One region of the Pseudomonas sp. 1121_17 genome, then DNA from elsewhere that is predicted to be linked to it. Evidence: predicted binding sites of a transcription regulator. Region 1 holds the regulator's gene; the other holds the start of a gene.

What was found. Region 1 encodes FliA, which starts transcription of late flagellar genes. Its sites were predicted from a motif close to CTAAAGTTTNNNNNNNNNNNGCCGNTAA; they were not measured.
Region 2: the regulator FliA is predicted to act here: its motif matches at 7,346-7,373, upstream of FW789_RS06140 (methyl-accepting chemotaxis protein).

What each region holds. Positions count from the first base shown of each region.
Region 1 is NZ_VXCX01000004.1:237,567-247,681, reverse strand. It holds gene flhB (flagellar biosynthesis protein FlhB) at 1-1,113, shown strand, start outside; gene flhA (flagellar biosynthesis protein FlhA) at 1,207-3,336, shown strand; gene flhF (flagellar biosynthesis protein FlhF) at 3,348-4,658, shown strand; gene fleN (flagellar synthesis regulator FleN) at 4,751-5,584, shown strand; gene fliA (RNA polymerase sigma factor FliA) at 5,581-6,321, shown strand; gene FW789_RS11245 (chemotaxis response regulator CheY) at 6,426-6,800, shown strand; gene FW789_RS11240 (protein phosphatase CheZ) at 6,819-7,607, shown strand; gene FW789_RS11235 (chemotaxis protein CheA) at 7,620-9,800, shown strand; gene FW789_RS11230 (protein-glutamate methylesterase/protein-glutamine glutaminase) at 9,847-10,115, shown strand, end outside.
Region 2 is NZ_VXCX01000002.1:265,618-275,732, forward strand. It holds gene FW789_RS06090 (c-type cytochrome) at 1-243, opposite strand, end outside; gene FW789_RS06095 (molybdopterin cofactor-binding domain-containing protein) at 266-2,509, opposite strand; gene FW789_RS06100 ((2Fe-2S)-binding protein) at 2,506-2,964, opposite strand; gene FW789_RS06105 (LysR family transcriptional regulator) at 3,119-4,009, opposite strand; gene FW789_RS06110 (LysR family transcriptional regulator) at 4,188-5,087, opposite strand; partial or broken gene FW789_RS06115 (DUF1348 family protein) at 5,187-5,243, shown strand; gene FW789_RS06120 (methyl-accepting chemotaxis protein) at 5,269-5,790, opposite strand; partial or broken gene FW789_RS06125 (PAS domain-containing protein) at 5,821-6,321, opposite strand; gene FW789_RS06130 (TIGR02450 family Trp-rich protein) at 6,464-6,679, opposite strand; gene FW789_RS06135 (DUF6482 family protein) at 6,815-7,120, shown strand; gene FW789_RS06140 (methyl-accepting chemotaxis protein) at 7,417-9,039, shown strand; gene FW789_RS06145 (cystathionine gamma-synthase family protein) at 9,171-10,115, shown strand, end outside.

The sequences.
Region 1 (10,115 bases):
ACGGAAGACCCCACCGACAAGCGCAAGCGTGACTCGCGCAAGAAAGGTGAGATTGCCCGTTCCAAAGAACTCAATACGGTGGCGGTGACCTTGGCCGGCGCCGGTGGCTTATTGGTGTTCGGCGGTCATCTGGCTGACACCCTGATGGACTTGATGCGAATCAATTTCTCGCTGTCGCGCGAGGTGTTGATCGACGAGCGCTCGATGGGTCTTTTTCTGCTGGCATCAGGCCAGAAGGCGCTGTGGGCGGCGCAGCCATTGTTGATCATGCTGTTCGTGATTGCCTTTGTGGCGCCGATCATTCTGGGTGGCTTCATCTTCTCCGGCAGCCTGCTGCAACCCAAATTCAGCCGGATGAATCCTCTGGCCGGGATCAAGCGGATGTTCTCGCTGAACGCGCTGACCGAACTGCTCAAAGCGATGGCCAAGTTTGTGCTGATCCTGTTTGTGGGCTGGATGGTGCTGCTCAATGACCGTGTAGCGCTTTTGTCCATTGCCAACGAGTCGCTGGAGCAAGCGATCATCCACAGTGCGGTAGTGGTCGGCTGGAGCGCGGTGTGGGTCTCGGCGGGACTGCTGCTGATCGCTGCGGCGGACGTGCCGTTCCAGCTCTGGCAGACGCAGAAAAAGCTCAAGATGACCAAGCAGGAAGTGCGCGACGAGCACAAGGATTCGGACGGTAAACCCGAGGTCAAGCAGCGCATCCGGCAGTTGCAGCGCGAGGTCTCGCAGCGGCGCATGATGGCGGCGATCCCTGATGCCGACGTGATCATCACCAACCCGACTCACTATGCCGTTGCCCTGCAGTACGACCCAGAGAAGGGCGGAGCTGCGCCTTTGCTGCTGGCCAAAGGCAGCGACTTCATCGCCCTCAAGATCCGCGAGATCGGCGCCGCGCACAACGTGCAGATTCTCGAGTCGCCGGAGCTGGCGCGGGCGATCTACTACTCAACCGAGATCGAGCAGGAAATCCCTGCCGGCCTGTACCTTGCGGTAGCCCAAGTGCTGGCGTTCGTCTTCCAGGTCCGCCAGCACCGCGCCGGTAAGGGCAAGCGCCCTGATCCGCTGAACAAAGACCTGCCGATTCCGGACGATTTGCGCCGCGACAGCTGATCGCAGGCACCCGTTGGCAAAGTTGGACAGCTTCTTGCAAAGGCAGCGCAGGCGCTCTACAGGCGTCAAAGTTTTGCTTGAAGAGGAATCGCGGTGGATCGCAGTCAGTTAATCAGCAACGCGCGCAGCAACCTGAGCGGACTCGGTCGGGGCAACCTGGGTGTGCCGTTGTTGCTGTTGGTGATGTTGGCAATGATGATGTTGCCGATCCCGCCGTTCCTGCTCGACGTGTTCTTCACCTTCAACATCGCCCTGTCGCTGGTGGTGCTGCTGGTCTGCGTCTATGCCCTGCGGCCGCTGGACTTCGCCGCGTTCCCGACCATTCTGCTGGTAGCGACGCTGTTGCGCCTGGCGCTCAACGTCGCCTCGACGCGGGTGGTGCTGCTGCACGGCCACGAGGGCCATGGCTCGGCGGGCAAGGTCATCCAGGCCTTTGGTGAGGTGGTGATCGGCGGCAACTACGTGGTCGGTGCCGTGGTGTTCGCCATCCTCATGATCATCAACTTCGTGGTGGTGACCAAGGGTGCCGGGCGTATCTCAGAAGTCAGCGCGCGCTTCACCCTCGATGCCATGCCCGGCAAACAGATGGCGATCGACGCCGACCTCAACGCCGGCCTGATCGATCAGGGCCAGGCCAAGGCGCGCCGCGCCGAAGTCGCCCAGGAAGCCGAGTTCTACGGCTCTATGGACGGTGCCAGCAAGTTCGTTCGCGGTGACGCCATTGCCGGCCTGCTGATCCTGTTCATCAACCTCATCGGCGGCGTGCTGATCGGTATCCTCTCGCACGGCATGTCGGGCGGGGAGGCCGGTAAGGTCTACGCGTTGCTGACCATTGGTGACGGTTTGGTGGCGCAGTTGCCATCCTTGCTGTTGTCCACCGCCGCCGCAATCATGGTGACGCGCGCCTCGGGCTCCGAGGACATGGGCAAGCTGATCAACCGGCAGATGTTCGACTCGCCAAAAGCCTTGGCCGTGTCGGCCGGCATCATGATCGTCATGGGCCTGGTGCCGGGGATGCCGCATGTGGCCTTCCTCAGTCTCGGTGTAATGGCCGCCGGTGGTGCCTATCTGGTCTGGCGCAAACAGCAGGTCAAGGCGGTCAAGGCGCTGGAAGAAGTGCAGCGCCAGCAGGATCTGCTGCCGTCGCCACAGCGCGCAATGGACACCAAGGAGCTGGGCTGGGACGACGTCACTCCGATTGACATGATCGGCCTGGAAGTAGGCTACCGGCTGATCCCGCTGGTCGACCGCAACCAGGGCGGCCAGTTGCTGGCGCGGATCAAGGGCGTGCGCAAGAAGCTCTCGCAGGATCTGGGCTTCCTCATGCCGACCGTTCACATCCGCGACAACCTCGATCTGCAGCCAAGTGCCTATCGCCTGACCCTGATGGGGGTAATCCTCGCGGAAGCCGAGATCTACCCGGACCGCGAGCTTGCAATCAACCCAGGCCAGGTGTTCGGTACCCTCAATGGTATCGCCGCGCGTGACCCGGCGTTCGGCCTGGAGGCGGTTTGGATCGACATCGGCCAGCGCGCGCAGGCGCAGTCGCTGGGCTACACCGTGGTCGATGCCAGCACCGTAGTGGCGACCCACTTGAACCAGATTCTGCAAAAGCACTGCCACGAACTGATCGGCCACGAGGAAGTCCAACAACTGTTGCAGGTGTTGGCCAAGGCCTCGCCTAAGTTGGCTGAAGAATTGGTACCTGGTGTCATTTCCTTGTCGGGGCTGCTCAAGGTCCTGCAAGCTCTGCTCTCCGAGCAAGTGCCGGTGCGCGATATCCGCAGCATTGCCGAAGCTATCGCCAACAACGCTGGCAAGAGTCAAGATAATGCCGCGCTGGTCGCCGCAGTTCGCGTCGGATTGTGTCGCGCCATCGTGCAAAGCATTGTCGGCGTTGAGTCCGAGCTGCCTGTTATCACCTTGGAGCCAAGGTTGGAACAGATTTTGCTCAATAGTCTGCAAAGGGCCGGGCAAGGTCAGGAAGATGGTGTTCTTCTTGAGCCGAGCATGGCCGAAAAGCTACAGCGTTCGCTTATCGAAGCGGCCCAGCGTCAGGAGATGCAAGGTCAGCCAGCTATCCTTCTGGTAGCCGGGCCGATCCGGGCGATGCTGTCGCGCTTCGGCCGTCTGGCTGTACCGAATTTGCATGTTTTGGCGTATCAGGAAATACCTGACAACAAGCAAGTCACCATCGTTGCCACCGTGGGCCCGAACGGCTGAGGTAGTGGAGTATGCAAGTTAAGCGTTTTTTCGCCGCAGATATGCGTCAGGCCATGAAGCTGGTCCGCGATGAGCTTGGCTCCGATGCCGCTATCATCGGTAACCGGCGCATTGCCGGCGGCGTTGAGCTGACCGCTGCACTGGACTACAAGCTGTCGGCGCTGGCGCCGCGGGTGCCCAACCCTGAGCTTGAAGACGAGCTGCGCAAGACCCAGTCGCGCATCGCTACCGCCCAGGCCGAACTGAGCAGCCGCAGCGATGCCGATGACGGCAACCGTCAGTTGTTTGCCGGCCTCTCGCTGACCGCTTCCGAGCCATTGGTCGAGCCGCACGTCGAACAGCCCGCCGCCCCGGCTGCGCCGGCAGTGGCGCCGGTTGATCCGCGCCTGTTCGATGCCATGCGCTCGGAGCTGTCCGGCCTGCGTGAACTGCTCGAAGTACAGCTCGGCTCGCTTGCCTGGAGCCAGTTGCAGGGCAGCAAACCGCTGCAGGCCAACCTCTGGCGGCGCCTGCAGCGTGTTGGCCTGACCGGTGCGCTGGCCCGTGAACTGCTCGACCTGACCGGCGAAATCGACGAGCCGCGGCAAGCCTGGCGGATGATCCTCGCGCACCTGGCGCGAATGATCGATGTACCCGAGATCGAACCGATCGAGGAGGGCGGGGTAATTGCCATGGTTGGCCCGGCCGGCATGGGCAAGACCACCACCCTGGCCAAGCTGGCAGCGCGTTATGTGCTCAAGTACGGCGCGCAGAACCTGGCGCTGGTGAGCATGGACAGCTTCCGTATCGGCGCTCAGGAGCAACTCAAGACCCTGGGCCGCATCCTCAACGTGTCGGTGACCTACGTCGACCCGGGCGAGTCCCTCGCCCAGGCCCTGGAGCCGCTGCTGCGCAAGCGTGTGGTGCTGATCGATACCGCCGGCCTGCAGGCCAGTGATCCGGCCCTGCGCATGCAGCTGGAGACGCTCGCCGGGCGCGGTATCGCTTCGAAGAATTATCTGGTCCTGGCAACCACCAGCCAGAAACAGGTGCTGACCGCCGCTTATCACAGCTACAAGCGCTGTGGCCTGGCTGGCTGCATCCTGACCAAGCTTGATGAAACCGCTTGTCTCGGTGAAGTACTGAGCCTGGCGATCAGTCATGAACTGCCCGTGGCCTATCTTACCGACGGCCCGCGTATTCCTGACGACCTGCACCTGCCGCGCAAGCACCAACTGGTCAGCCGCGCCGTCAGCGTGCAAATGCAGGAAGACCCCAGCGAAGAGGCCATGGCCGATATGTTCGCTGATCTGTACCACAACTCCGGCAAACGCGTGGGTTGAGGATGAACACAATGCAAAGTACCTACAGCAAGGGCTTCAATCACAGCCCTCCATGTGGCCTCGGTTCAAGCGCGACAAGGTAAAGAACAAATATGGGTAGCATGCATCCCGTACAGGTTATCGCCGTGACCGGTGGCAAAGGTGGCGTCGGCAAGACCAACGTTTCAGTCAACCTGTCCCTGGCGTTGGCCGAACTCGGCCGCCGGGTCATGTTGCTGGACGCCGATCTGGGTCTGGCCAACGTCGACGTGCTGCTGGGGCTGACGCCCAAGCACACCCTGGCCGACGTCATCGAAGGCCGCTGCGAGTTGCGCGACGTGCTCTTGCAGGGGCCTGGTGGGGTACGCATCGTGCCGGCCGCCTCGGGCACCCAGAGCATGGTCCACCTGCAGCCGGCGCAACACGCCGGGCTGATCCAGGCCTTCAGCGAGATTGGCGACAACCTCGACGTGCTGGTCATCGACACCGCTGCCGGTATCGGCGATTCGGTAGTGAGCTTTGTCCGCGCCGCGCAGGAAGTGCTGCTGGTGGTGTGCGACGAGCCGACCTCGATCACCGACGCCTACGCGCTGATCAAACTGCTCAATCGCGACTATGGCATGAACCGTTTCCGCGTCCTTGCCAACATGGCCCAGAGCCCGCAGGAAGGGCGCAACCTGTTCGCCAAGTTGACCAAGGTCACAGACCGCTTCCTTGACGTCGCCCTACAATACGTCGGCGCCGTGCCGTACGACGAATGCGTGCGCAAGGCGGTGCAGAAGCAGCGTGCAGTCTACGAAGCCTTCCCTCGCTCCAAGTGTGCGCTGGCGTTCAAGGCCATCGCGCAGAAGGTCGATAGCTGGCCGCTGCCTGCCAACCCTCGTGGGCATCTGGAGTTCTTCGTCGAGCGCCTGGTGCAGCCCACCAGTGCGGGACCAGTGCTATGAGTGCAAGCGGTTTTCAGATGTACAGCAAGGCTTCCAAGGACGCCCAGTACGAGTTGGTCGAGCGTTACGCGCCGCTGGTCAAGCGCATCGCTTACCACCTGCTGGCGCGCTTGCCGGCCAACGTGCAGGTCGAGGATCTGATCCAGGCCGGCATGATCGGCCTGCTCGAAGTTTCCAACAAATACGATGCCAGCAAGGGTGCCAGCTTTGAAACCTACGCCGGTATCCGCATCCGTGGCGCCATGCTCGACGAGGTCCGCAAGGGTGACTGGGCGCCGCGTTCGGTGCACCGCAATACCCGTATGGTCAGCGACGCGATGCGCGCTGTTGAAGCAAGAACCGGTCGCGACGCTAAAGATCACGAGGTTGCTGCCGAACTCCAATTAGGTCTCGATGATTATTACGGGATTCTGAACGATACCCTGGGCAGCCGACTGTTCAGTTTCGACGACCTGTTGCAGGACGGCGAACATGAAGGTCTGCACGAGGATGGCGCCAGTGCGCAGGTCGAACCGTTGCGTGATCTGGAAGAAGAACGCTTCCAGTCGGCGTTGACCGATGCGATCGCCAACCTGCCGGAACGCGAGCGGTTGGTGCTGGCGCTGTACTACGACGAAGAACTCAACCTCAAAGAAATCGGTGAGGTGCTGGGGGTCAGCGAGTCGCGTGTCAGCCAGTTGCACAGCCAATGCGCGGCACGTCTGCGCAGCCGGCTGGGTGAATGGCGAGCGCGTTGAAACCGGGGTCGCTGCAGTCGTTTTGACGGTGTACCGAATTGATTGAATGCGCGCTCGGGGCCGAGCGCGTTTAAGACTGCTTGGAGGTCTAATTGAACAAAGACATGAAAATCCTCATCGTTGACGACTTTTCGACGATGCGGCGGATCATCAAGAACCTCTTGCGTGATCTGGGCTTCACCAATACCCAGGAAGCCGACGATGGCCTGACCGCCATGCCGATGCTCGAAAGCGGCCACTTTGACTTCCTCGTCACCGACTGGAACATGCCCGGCATGTCCGGCATCGACCTGCTGCGCAAAGTGCGTGCCGATGAACGTCTGAAGACGCTGCCGGTGCTGATGGTAACTGCCGAAGCCAAGCGTGATCAGATCATCGAAGCGGCCCAGGCCGGCGTCAATGGTTACGTGGTCAAGCCGTTCACCGCCCAGGTGCTCAAAGAGAAGATCGAAAAGATCTTCGAACGCGTGAATAGCTAAATCACGCCAGGGGGCGCCATGGACTCTAACAACAACTCTTTGGGTGAGTTTGAAAACACCCTGAAGAAGCACGCTCAGGAACTGGTCGAGAGCCTTGAGCGCGGCCGGTTCGGCGATGCGGTGCAGCTGATTCATCAGCTCAACCAGACACGCGACCGTGGCCTTTACCAGGAAGTCGGCAAACTGACCCGCGAGCTGCACAGTGCGATCGTCAGTTTCCAGATCGACCCGGCAATGCCGCAGGCCGAGGAAGTCTCGCAGATCACCGATGCCACCGAGCGTTTGTCCTACGTGGTCAAACTGACCGAGGGCGCCGCCAACCGCACCATGGACCTGGTCGAAGCGAGCACCCCGGTACTCAACGACCTCGCCGGTGAGGCCCAGGCGCTGAGCACTGACTGGCAGCGCTTCATGCGCCGTGAAGTAGCCGCGCCGGAGTTTCGCGATCTGGTCAAACGGGTCGACAGTTTCCTGACGCACAGTGCCGAGGGCAACCGCAAGGTGTCCGGGCACCTCAACGATATCTTGCTGGCTCAGGACTATCAGGACCTGACCGGCCAGGTGATCAAACGCGTCACCGCGTTGGTCACCGAAGTTGAAAGCAATCTGCTCAAGCTCGTGCTGATGGCCAGTCAGGTCGACCGCTTTGCTGGTATCGAACATGACCACGATCAGTTGCGCGCTGAAAAAGATCAAGAAAAACATCCGACTCGGGGTGAAGGTCCGCAGATTCATGCCGATAAGCGTGAAGACGTTGTGTCCGGTCAGGACGATGTCGACGATCTGCTGTCCAGCCTTGGTTTTTAGGGAGCACGTTTAATGAGCTTCGGCGCCGATGAAGAAATCCTTCAGGATTTCCTGGTAGAAGCCGGGGAAATTCTTGAGTTGTTGTCCGAGCAATTGGTCGAGCTGGAAAGCCGACCGGATGATGCCGACCTGCTCAATGCGATTTTCCGCGGTTTTCACACTGTAAAAGGGGGCGCCGGCTTCCTCCAGCTCAATGAGCTGGTGGAGTGCTGCCACATTGCCGAGAACGTCTTCGACATCCTGCGCAAAGGTGAGCGCAGGGTCGACGCCGAGCTGATGGACGTGGTTCTGGAAGCGCTGGATTCGGTCAACAGCATGTTCGGCCAGGTGCGCGAACGCACCGAGGTGACCCCGGCTTCCCGCGAGTTGCTGGCAGCGCTGTCGCGTCTGGCCGAGCCGGGTGCGGCGCCCGCGCCTGCTGCGGTGGTCGAGCCTGAGCCAGCGGTGGTCGAGGAAGACATCACCGACACCGAGTTCGAACAACTGCTCGACTCGCTCGATGCGGTCAAGGCCGAGGCCGAGGCTGCCGAACAGCCGCAGCACGGCGCGGCCAGCGCCGAGTCGGATGAAATCACCGACGCCGAATTCGAATCTCTGCTCGATCAACTGCACGGCAAGGGCCAGTTCTCGGTCGAGGCGGCCACGGTCGCTCCCGAGGCTGTCGCGCCAGCGCCGGCCGGTGACGAGATTACCGATGACGAATTCGAAGCATTGCTCGACCAGTTGCATGGCAAGGGTACCTTTGCTGCAGATGCGCTGCCGACTGCTGCGGTTGCCGCGGCAGCAGCCAGCCCCGCGCCGGCTGCCAGCGGCGACGAAATCAGCGAGCACGAGTTCGAAGCGCTGCTCGATGAGCTGCACGGCAAAGGTAAGTTCTCGACCGATGCCGCCGAAGCGGCTGCTGTGGCCGTTGCTCCGGTAGCAGCCAAGGCTGAGGTAAAAGCTGCGCCCAAGCCTGCTGCGCCAGCACCGGCAGCTGCCAAGCCTGCGCCAGCTGCACCCGCAGAGAAGCACGCCAGCGAAGCCGAGACGACTGTACGCGTCGATACCGCGCGGCTGGACGAGATCATGAATATGGTTGGCGAGCTGGTGCTGGTGCGTAACCGGCTGGTGCGCCTGGGCCTGAACAGCGGCGACGAAGCCATGTCCAAGGCTGTGTCCAACCTCGATGTGGTCACCGCAGACCTGCAGACTGCGGTAATGAAGACCCGCATGCAGCCGATCAAGAAAGTCTTCGGGCGGTTCCCGCGGCTGGTTCGCGACCTTGCCCGCCAGCTCAAGAAGGAAATCAACCTGGAGCTGGTCGGCGAAGAAACCGACCTCGACAAGAACCTCGTCGAGGCTCTGGCAGACCCGCTGGTCCACTTGGTGCGCAACGCGGTCGACCACGGCATCGAAATGCCCGACGAGCGCGACGCCTCAGGCAAGGCTCGCACCGGCAAGGTGGTGCTTTCGGCAGAACAGGAAGGCGACCATATCCTGCTGTCGATCTCGGACGACGGCAAAGGCATGGACCCCAACGTGCTGCGGGCCAAGGCCGTGGAAAAAGGCCTGATGGACAAGGACGCCGCCGAGCGCCTGAGCGAATCGGACTGCTACAACCTGATCTTTGCCCCGGGCTTCTCTACCAAGACCGAGATTTCCGACGTGTCCGGCCGCGGCGTCGGCATGGACGTGGTGAAAACCAAGATTTCCCAGCTCAACGGCTCGATCAACATCTACTCGGCCAAGGGCCAGGGTTCGAAGATCGTCATCAAGGTGCCGCTGACCCTGGCGATCATGCCGACCCTGATGGTGATGCTGGCCAACCAGGCGTTTGCCTTCCCGCTGGTCAACGTCAACGAGATCTTCCACCTCGACCTGTCGCGCACCAATGTCGTCGACGGCCAGGAAGTGGTCATCGTCCGCGACAAGGCGCTGCCGCTGTTCTACCTCAAGCGCTGGCTGGTCCAGGGCCAGGTGCATGAAGAGCAGCACGAGGGCCATGTGGTGATCCTCTCGGTCGGCACCCAGCGCATCGGCTTTGTGGTCGACCAGCTGGTCGGCCAGGAAGAGGTGGTGATCAAGCCGTTGGGCAAGATGCTGCAGGGCACCCCGGGCATGTCTGGCGCGACGATCACTGGCGATGGCCGGATTGCGTTGATCCTCGACGTCCCGAGCATGCTCAAGCGTTACGCCGCCAAGCGTTATTGATTTTCGGTGGCGCAGCCTCGCGGTTGCGGCATCTAATGGAGTGTTTATGGCAGTCAAGGTCCTGGTGGTGGATGATTCCGGTTTCTTCCGCCGGCGCGTTTCGGAAATTCTCTCGTCCGACCCGACGATCCAGGTTGTGGGTACCGCGACCAATGGCAAGGAAGCAATCGACCAGGCGCTGTCGCTCAAGCCCGATGTCATCACCATGGACTATGAAATGCCCATGATGGACGGCATCACCGCGGTGCGGCACATCATGCAGCGCTGCCCGACGCCGGTGTTGATGTTCTCGTCGCTGACCCATGAAGGCGCCCG
Region 2 (10,115 bases), on a different contig from region 1:
AGTCGCCATCTTCAGGCCGCCGGCAAACGGCGCGGCCTCCGGCAGGCTGTGGCAGGCCACGCAGTCGCTGAGGCGGGCGACGTACTCCCCGCGCTGGACCAAGGCCAGGTCGGCATTGCTCTGGGGTGTTGCGGTAAACGGCGACGCTGGTTCACGGGTGACGTACCAGGCCAGCAGGCCGGCCGCGATCAGGCACGGCACGGCGAACAGGGCCAAGGGTCTTGCAAGGCTTTTTCGAGTCATGTGCAGGTCGTCCTGGGCCAGCTTAGCTGAAGGTGTAGCGTGACAGTGGCATGCTGCGGATGCGCTGGCCGGTCAGCTGCGCTACCGCGTTGGCGACTGCCGGGGCGACCGCAGGCAAGGGTGGTTCGCCGATGCCGCCCATCTTCTCGCCGCTTTCGACAATGCGTACATGCACCCGGGCCATGCGCGCCGCCGGCAGGATCGGATACAGGTCGTAGTTGCGTGCGCGCGGCTTGCCATCGACGTAGACCGCTTCTTCGAGCAATGCTTGCGACAGCCCCAGCGAGACCGCGCCGTTGACCTGAGCCTCGACGATGGCTGGGTTGACGATGCTGCCAGGGTCGATGGCCTGCCAGATGTCATGCACTTTGACCTGGCCGTTCTCGATCGAGACCTCAGCGATTACTGCTGCATGCGAGCCAAACGGTGAGGCCATGGCTACGCCGCGGGCACGCTTGCTGCCGTCTTCGGCGGTGAACGGGCCCCGTTTCCAGCCACCAGACAGGTCGGCCACCGCCTTGAGCAGGGTGCTCAGGCGTTGGTTACCCTGCAGCAGGTGCATGCGCAGCGCATAGGGGTCCTGGCCGCCTTTGTCGGCCAGTTCGTCGAGGAACGCTTCATAGAAGAAGTCGTTCATCGAGTTGCCCACCGAGCGCCAGTAGCCGAGCATTGCCGGGCCCTTGACATAGATCTGCGCGACGCGACGGTTGGCGATCGCGTACGACTTGCCAGACAAACCTTCGAGTGCCGTCGGATCGCCTTTTTCCGCTGGGCTGCCGGCGATTGCTTCGGTCGGGCCTTCGGTAGCGCTGACTGCTTCAATTGCCACCGGCATGCCGTTGGCGTCCAGCCCGGCACGGAACTTGACCACCGCCATCGGCCGTAGCACGTCGCGGACAAATTCTTCTTCGCGGCTCCAGATCAATTTGATCGGCCGGCCGACGGCCTTGGCCAGGGCGATCGCTTGCGGATAGGGGTTGGCGCTGTCGTAAAGGAAATGCCGGCCAAAGAACCCACCGAGCAGCGGCGAGTGCAGGGTGATCTGCGCAAGATCGAGGCCGGTGCGCTTGGCGATGTCGGCGCGGAACATGTCGGGTGCCTGGTTCGGCAGCCAGACTTCGAGCGAGCCATCGTCGTTGTAGCGGGCCAGTGCTGAAGGTGGCTCCAGCTGCGCGTGGTTGACGAACTGATTGTGGTAAGTGGCCTCGACCTTGGTCTTGGCGCCTTCCAGGGCTTTACTGAAATCGCCTTCAAGCTCTTCTTCGCGCTGCGGCCCGGTCTGCGCCGCCAGGTGCTCGCGGAAGCCGTCGCTGGAGAAGTCCGCCGGCATCGGCCGCACCTTGGAGTCCGCAGTCGGCTCCTGCCATTGCACCTGCAGCGCTTCGGCAGCGCGCTTGGCGTGCCACCAGCGCTCGGCAACCACTGCCACTGCGCCCGGCAGCTGATGCACCGAGTGCACGCCCTTCATGGCCTTGACCTGCGCCTCGTTGCGCACATCAGCTACGGTCATGCCCAGGCGTGGCGCGTGCTGCACGGCGGCGTGGAGCATGCCGTCGACTTTCAGGTCGATGGCGTAGACCGCCTTGCCGGTGGATTTGTCGTAGGCGTCGAGACGTTTGACCGGCTTGCCGATCCAGCGGAACTGGTTCGGGTCGCGCAAGGTGATGCTGTCTGGATCGGGCACCGGCAGGTCCATGGCCGCGCCGGCCAGCTCACCGTAGCTCAGCGAACGGCCGGAGCTTGCGTGAATGACCCGACCCGGCTCGGTGCTCAGTTCGCTGACCGGTACGCCCAGCTTGGTGCTGGCGGCCTGTACCAGCATGGCCCGGCCGAGGGCGCCCAGGCGCCGCATGACCGGGTAGCTCAGGCGCACCGACATGCTCCCGCCGGTAATACGCATGCCGTTTTCCAGCACCACGTAAGCTTCACCGGGCGGCGCGGCTTCGACCATGAAGGTGGCAGGATCGGCATCCAGCTCCTCGCCGACAATCTGCGCCATCGCCGTGAAGGTGCCTTGGCCACCTTCCATGAACGGGCTGAGCAGGCGGATGCTGTTGTCCGGGCGGATTTCCAGGAACGCCGGCACCTGAGTGCCCCGCGCTGGGGTTGCCGCAGCAGCGGCTTGTACCCGCGAAGTGCCTAGCGGCAGGCCGAAGCCCAGCACCAGAGCGCCAATGGCGCTGCCGGCGAGAAAGCGCCGGCGCGACAGGTTGACCGGTTGATCGAGCGCGAGCAGATCGGCGGGGTAGACGACAGGCTTGGTCATACCACGTCCTCCCGCTTGGCCAGTGCATGCACGGCGTCATGGATCGCGTTGTAGGTGCCGCAACGGCAGAGGTTGATCATCGCCGCAGAAATCTGCTCATCGCTGGGCTTGGGGGTGTGCTTGAGCAGGGCAGTGGCGGCCATGACCTGGCCGGACTGGCAGTAGCCGCACTGTGCGACCTGTTTGTCGACCCAGGCAGCGACCACGCGCTTGCCGACATCGTCGGCCTCGATGGCTTCGATGGTGGTGACCTCCCGGCCAACCACGCCGGCAATCGGCGTTACGCAGGCGCGCACCACATTGCCGTCGACCAGCACTGAACAGGCGCCGCATTGGGCCAGGCCGCAGCCGTATTTGGTGCCGGTCATGCCCAGGTCATCACGGATTACCCACAGCAGTGGAGTATCCGCGTCGGCATCGACCTCGTAGGTCTTTTGGTTGATTCGAAGCTGCATGGCTCACCCGTAATCAGTCGGTTGGATGGATCTCTAGTTTTTATCAGGCCGCCAATGCCCCAGGCCCTGCGCACCCCATGCGGAAAAACTAGCACAAGGTGGTCAAGGCGCAGCCTGCGGCTGCTCAAGCGGTCGGCGGCGTTGCTCATTTCATTCAGTTCAGGCGCAGTGCTTCGATCACGACCTGCATGGCGCGTGAGGTCTCGCGCTGCGCCGAGTAATACAAGTGGTAGCCAGGAAAGCTGCGCCACCACGTTTCAAGCACGGGCACAGCCCGGCCAGCCGCCAGATGGGCGGCAGCCAGATCGTGCGGGACATAGGCCAGGCCATGGCCGTCGAGGGCGGCATTGAGCACCTGGTAGATGCCGTTGAACACCAGCCGGCCCTCGACCCGCACGCTGATTTCGCGCTCGCCTTGCTTGAGCTCCCAGGCATACAGGTTGCCCTGGGTTGGCAGACGCAGGTTGATACAGGCGTGTTGGCTGAGTTGCTCCGGGGTTTCTGGCGTGTGCCGTTCGGCGAAATAAGCGGGCGCAGCGATGATTGCCAGGCGCATGTCCGGGCTGATGCACACCGAGCGGATGTCCTTGCCCAGGCTGTCCCCCAGGCGTACGCCAAAGTCAAACCGGCCCTGGACGATATCGGAGAAGGCGTAATCGCTTTGCAGCTCCAGGTTCAAGCGCGGGTAGCGCGCCAGCAGGCTTTGCAATTTTGGCCAGAGCAAGCTGTCGATGGCATGGTCGCTGGCGGTGATGCGCACGGTGCCGCTGGGCATATCGCCGAGTTCGGCGACCGCGTGCAGTTGTGCTTCGATCAGCTCAAGGCGCGGTGCCACCTCGGCGATCAAGCGTTCGCCTGCCTCGGTAACCGAGACGCTGCGCGTTGTGCGCGTCAGCAGGCGCACACCGAGGCGCGTTTCCAGGTCGCGGATGGTGTGGCTGAGCATCGATTGCGACATGGCCAACTGTGCCGCGGCGCGGGTGAAGCTGCGCTCGCGAGCAACGACGATCAACGCCTGAAGTTGGCTGTAATGCTCTCTGGCCATTGCAGCAGTCCTGAAATCCAGTGGTGTGCGCTAATAATTGGCGCAGAGACGACACTGTAGGCGGGATGGGCGGCCCTAGAAACCTGCATAAACTGCATGCAGCTATGAGCCTGGTTGATAAATACCGGTGTAGCGTGCGTGGCTGTAGCACGTTTGGCGAGCCGGGCAAGGTAATTGACTAGACGCGCAGTGCCGCGATCAGCAGGGCCATCGCCCCTGACGGTTGCCGCCGACTGGGGTAATAGAGGTGCAGACCGGGCCACACCGGGCTGAAGTCTTCGAGCATCTGCAGCAGCTGCCCGGACTGCACATACTGCCCAACCAGTTCCGCAGGCAGATAGGCGACGCCAAGCCCGGCCAGTACGGCTTCCACGGCGTCGGAGGTGTTGTTGAAGACCAGTTGCCCGTCCACACGCAGATTGACTTCGCGGCCATCGACTGCAAATTCCCACGCCCATAAATTGCCCCGCGTCGGCAGGCGCAGGTTGATGCAGTTGTGCTGCAACAGGTCGCTTGGCGTCTGCGCCATACCGTGATGCTGCAGGTAAGCCGGGGTGGCGACAACTGCATAGGGCGCATCCGCAGCGATGCGCACGGCGATCATATCCTGTGCCACTGCCTCGCCGAGCCTGACGCCGGCATCGAAACGTTCGGCAACAATGTCGACGAAGCCGCTGTTGGTCGACAGCTCGACCTTGATCCCCGGATGTGCCGGCAAAAACAGCTTGAGCTTGGTCATCAGCACCGCCCGCACAGCGTGATCGGAGGCGGTGATGCGGATCGTGCCGGTAGGGCTGTTGCTCAACTCGGTCAGCGCCTGCAACTGCGTGTCGATGGCCTCGAATTGTGGGGCGACGTTCGCCAGCAGTTGCTCGCCGGCCTCTGTCATCGTCACGTTGCGCGAGTTGCGTGACAGCAGGCTGACGCCCAGGCGGGCTTCCAGGGCGCGTACGGCGTGGCTGACGGCTGTCTGTGACACGCCCAGCCGCGCTGCTGCTTTGGTGAAACTACGCGCGTGCGCGACGGCAAAGAACACACTCAGGCCGGAGAACGCATCGCGCAAAGTCTTGGGGTCCATGGAGGGCACTTCACTGGGGAACTGTCGGGCAAACTACAGGGATGGCCTGACGATGAACAGCGTTCTGGTTGAGCGCTGGAGTGAGCAGATAGAGCTAGGCGCTTTGCCTACGAGAAGCATGAGGATTCGGGCCGCTGGTTTCGCTCGTATGGCAATGAGAGATCGCTTGGCGGCCCCATGATCAGCGTTGCTGGCGTTGCTCCAGACGCTGGGCGAACTGGCCAATCACTTCAACCACCCGCTGCGCACCGCGCTGAATATCCTCGATCACCGCGCCAGCCTTGTGCGCCAGCTCAACACCTTGCTCGGTCTTCAGCGTACTCGCCTGCATGCTCGCCACAGCCTGGCGGGCCAGTTCGCGGTTCTTGCCGACCACTTCACTGATCGCCACGGTGGCCTTGCTGGTGCGCTGCGCCAGGTTGCGCACTTCATCGGCGACCACGGCAAAGCCGCGGCCTTGGTCGCCGGCGCGGGCGGCTTCGATCGCCGCGTTGAGGGCCAGCAGGTTGGTCTGCTCGGCGATGCTGCGGATGGCATCGACAATGGTGCCGATCTGCTCGGACTGCTCACTCAGCGCACTGATCGCCTGGCCCATCTGCGTGAGCTCGTCGGCAATGCTCTGCACCATGTTTACGGTCTGTTGCACCACTGCAGAACCCTGCTGGGTACACTCATCGGTGTGCTGAGACGTCTCGAAGGCCACCAGTGCAGCTTGCGATTCGGCCTCGCGCTGCTCGATCTCAGGGGTGATATCACTGGCAAACTTGACGATGCCATAGAGCTTGCCGTGCTCGTCATACAGCGGGTTGTAGGTAGCCTGCAGCCAGACGGTGGCGCCGCGACTGTCCAGGCGCGGGAATTGGCCTGCCTTGAACGTGCCACGATTCAGCGCTGCCCAGAACTCGCGATAGGCGTCACTTTTCGCTTCGCTGGCAGAGCAGAACATCTGGTGATGCTGACCGCGTACCTGATCCAGGCGATAGCCCATGACCTTGAGGAAGTTGGCGTTGGCATTGATCACGCGCCCGTCAAGAGTAAACTCGATGACGGCCATCGAACGTTCAATGGCGTTGATGACGCTGGCCTGTCCCTGGGCGTGCTGCTGGGCTACACCATGCTCGTCCTGGAGCGTGGCGACGGTCTTGCGCAGCGCAGCCACTTCAGCCTCGAGCGCGGCTTGACTGGCGTGTTCCGCATGCAACAACTGCTGGTGGGTGCTGGCGCGGATAAACATGGCGGCGGGCCTCGGGAACAGAATCTGCGTGTTGGCACGGTGCCCACACAGTAGGTGCCATTAAGCCACTACCGCCAATAATTGTACAAATATTTATTACTGTACAAGTATGAGAACTTAATTGTCCCGTTCGCGGTCAGGCTCACTTCCAGCCCAGCAGCCACCGGGTGGAGTCGCGCAGTTCCTGCCAGTCGAACACTTCACTGCGCCCGGTCAGCACCGCCTGCATCTCGACTTGCAGCGGTGTGCCTTCGTCATCACACAGCAATTGGGTGACGATGAAGTGCTTCTCGCGGTTTAGCGGCGCGCGAGCTGTCCATTTCGACAGCGCCAGTTTGCGGGGGTTGAACCTGTTCATGAGAGCTCCATGCGCGGTGGCTGCTGATATCTTTGCGTCTAGGCTATAGACTTATACACGTATTGCAAATTGTACAAGAATCGCCATTTTGTCACAGGGAGCTCCCACATGACCGACGCTACCCGCACTACCTCGATCACCTTGCAGCAGTTGCGCAGTCTTGCTGATGCGGGTTCAGTCGACGAGCTTGAACTGCTGTCTCTGGAGGGCGGCATTTACCTGCTCAGGGTGCATACCGCAACAGGCCTGCAGACTTTGGCCGGGGAGGGCGGCAGGCCGATGCACCTGCGCTCGTCGACGCACTTGCGCAGTTTGCTCGCGGGCTTCTCGGCAATGCGCTGCGTGCTCGTCCAGCATGTGGTCCACGATGAGATGTGCGGCCAGCGCGAAGGGCAGATCGAGCCATTGCGCCTGCCATTGTCACTGGAGCAGACGTGGTAGCCGCAAGTACTCCGCGACTGGGCCTGATACTCGGGGACCAGCTGTCATCCGACCTGAGATCGATCCAGGCACTGGACCCGCAGCGTGACATCCTGGATGAGGTGAAATATTGCTCTGAGCGCTGCCGCCGAGCGCGGCGCAGCGCCGTGGGCGAGGACACTCAGGCAGGTTGCTGAGCGCCACGCTGGAACTGTTCGATTATCGAGCATGATCCGCTTTTGAGCGCTCAATTTTGGCCAAAAGGCGCCGAACGTAATGGGTAGTGCAGCTCACCCTTCGCATTCGGAAGTCTAGCCATGTCCTTGCGCCACTTGAATATTGCCACTCGCTCTTACTTGAGTTTCAGCCTGATCGCCGCACTGGTGGTGATCCTCGGCGGGTTTTCCATCAACAAGATCTCCACCATGCGCGAAGCGGTGGTGTACACCGAACAGGTGACCAACGTCGGCACGCGCTACCTTGGCGAAGTGCGCAGCCACATGCTGGGGCTGCGTATCATCACCATGCGCATGGCCATCGCCCGTCAGCCTGCACAACTGGCGCCCACCCTGGCGCGCCTGGAGGAGCTCAAAGGCCTGCTGGACAAGGGCCTGCAGGGCTACAGCGCGGTGATGCCGGCGCAGGCCAAGCCGGTGTTTGCCGAGATGCAGCAATTGATCAGCCAATATCGGGTACTGCTCGACCAGTACAAGGGCTTGTCCGATCAGAATCGGCTGGAGCCGATGCAGGGCATGCTCAGCGGCACCATGCAGGATATCTCCACCCGCACCGGAGAGCTGTATGACAGCCTGGTCAAGCTCAGCAGCGAGGCGGCCGCCGCACATACCGCCGAGGCCCGCAAGGACTATCAGCGCGCCTTGTGGCTGACTGCGAGCGTGGTCGGCCTGGTACTACTCCTGACAATCAGCCTGGCCTGGCTGCTTACCCGCAGCATTGTCAGCCCGCTGCGTGCGGCGATTGCCGTGGCCCAGGACATCGCCGACGGTGACCTGTCGCAGGCGGTGGTGGCTAGCGGCAACGATGAAGCCAGCCAGTTGATGCGTGCATTGGCGGCCATGCAGGCGAGCCTCAAGGATGCGCTGCGCCTGATCGGTGACTCGTCCCAGCAACTGGCAGCAGCCAGTGAACAGATGTCGGCGATCACTCGGCAGACCTCCAATGACCTCAGCCGGCAAACCGACGAGATCCAGCAAGCCGCTACGGCAGTCACCGAGATGAGCGTGGCGGTGGAAGAGGTGGCGCGCAACACCGTCAGCACCTCGAGCATTTCACGCGAGTCCGAAGAAGCGGCCCAGCGCGGGCGTGAGCGGGTAGCTGAGGCCATTCGCTCGATCGGCAAGATGCGCCATGACGTGCACGAGGCCTCGGCGCAGATCGAGGCGTTGTCGGTGCAGTCGCAGGAGGTGGGCAAGGTGCTGGATGTGATCGGAGCGATTGCCGGGCAAACCAACCTGCTGGCGCTCAATGCGGCCATCGAAGCCGCACGGGCCGGTGAGGCTGGCCGAGGCTTTGCGGTCGTGGCCGATGAAGTTAGAGCGCTGGCCGCGCGCACCCAGAGCTCGACGCTGGAGATCGAGGAAATGGTCAATGCCATCCGCACCGGTACCGCGCGGGTGGTCGACTCGATGCTCAGCAACAGTCAGCAGGTTGCGCATACCCTGGAAGTGGCGGAGTTGGCCGGCGAGGCGCTGGATCAGATCACCAGCGGCGCCTCGACCATCCACGAGCGCAATCTGGTAGTGGCCAGCGCCACCGAAGAGCAGGCGCAAGTCGCGCGCGAGGTTGATCGTAACCTGCTGAACATCCGCGATCTGGCCCTGCAGACCTCGGAAGGCGCCGACCAGATCAGCGCAGCCAGCCAGGAACTGGCCAACCTGTCGATTGGTTTGAACGGGATGATGAAACGCTTTCAGCTGTGAAACACCCCCAGCCATTAAAATAAACCGCCCTCAGGCCAGCATTACATCGTTTTTCAGCGCTGCTGGCCTTCCCTATAGTCCTCGCATACCCAAACGGAGCACCGACGTGCTCCCTTGATGCGAGACTGGCTATGAACAACAAGAAAACCCTCGACGCCAAGGTCGGCGCCGGCACCCGCGTAGTGTGGGGCGGCGAGCAGGTCAGCCACCCTTACAACGCTACCCAGACGCCGATCGTGGCCAGCGCCGCCTATGGCTACGACGATATCGACACCTGGTATGACGTGGCGCTGGGCAATCAGCCTGGGTTTATCTACAGCCGCATGAGCAACCCCACCGTTGCCGTGCTTGAAGACAAACTGTGCGCGCTGGAGGCCGCCGAGTCCGCAGTCGCCTTCAGCTCTGGCATGGCCGCCATCAGTGGCGTGCTGCACAGCCTGCTGGCCTGTGGCCAACGGGTGGTGTCGACCCGCGACAGCTATGGCGGCACCAACAAGATCTTCGAAGAGTTCCTGCCGCGAATGGGCGTTGAGGTAACCCTGTGCGACACCTACGACACCGAGGCCATCGAGCGAGAGATCGCCCGTGGCTGCAACGTGGTGTACCTGGAAACCCCCACCAATCCGACCCTGAAGGTGCTGGACATCCGCCGCCTGGTCGCAGCGGCCAAGCGGGTAGGGGCGCTGGTGGTGGCGGACAATACCTTCGCCACGCCGTTGAACCAGAACCCGCTGGCGCTTGGTGTTGACGTAGTGGTGCACAGCGCAACCAAGTTCCTCTCCGGCCACGGCGATGTGCTGGGCGGTATTGCCTGCGGCGCTGAAACACTGATGAGCAAGGTGCGCCACTACCGCGAAATCAACGGCGCCGCGCTGGACCCGTTCTCGGCCTACCTGATCATCCGCGGGATCAAGACGCTGGCCCTGCGCCTGCGTCAGCAGCAAGCGAGTGCCCAGGCGCTGGCGGAGTACCTGTGCACCGAGCCTTTGGTCGAAGCAGTCAACTACCCGGGCCTGGCCGAGCACCCTGGGCATGCCATTGCCCGCGCGCAGATGCGTGGCTTTGGCGCGATTGTC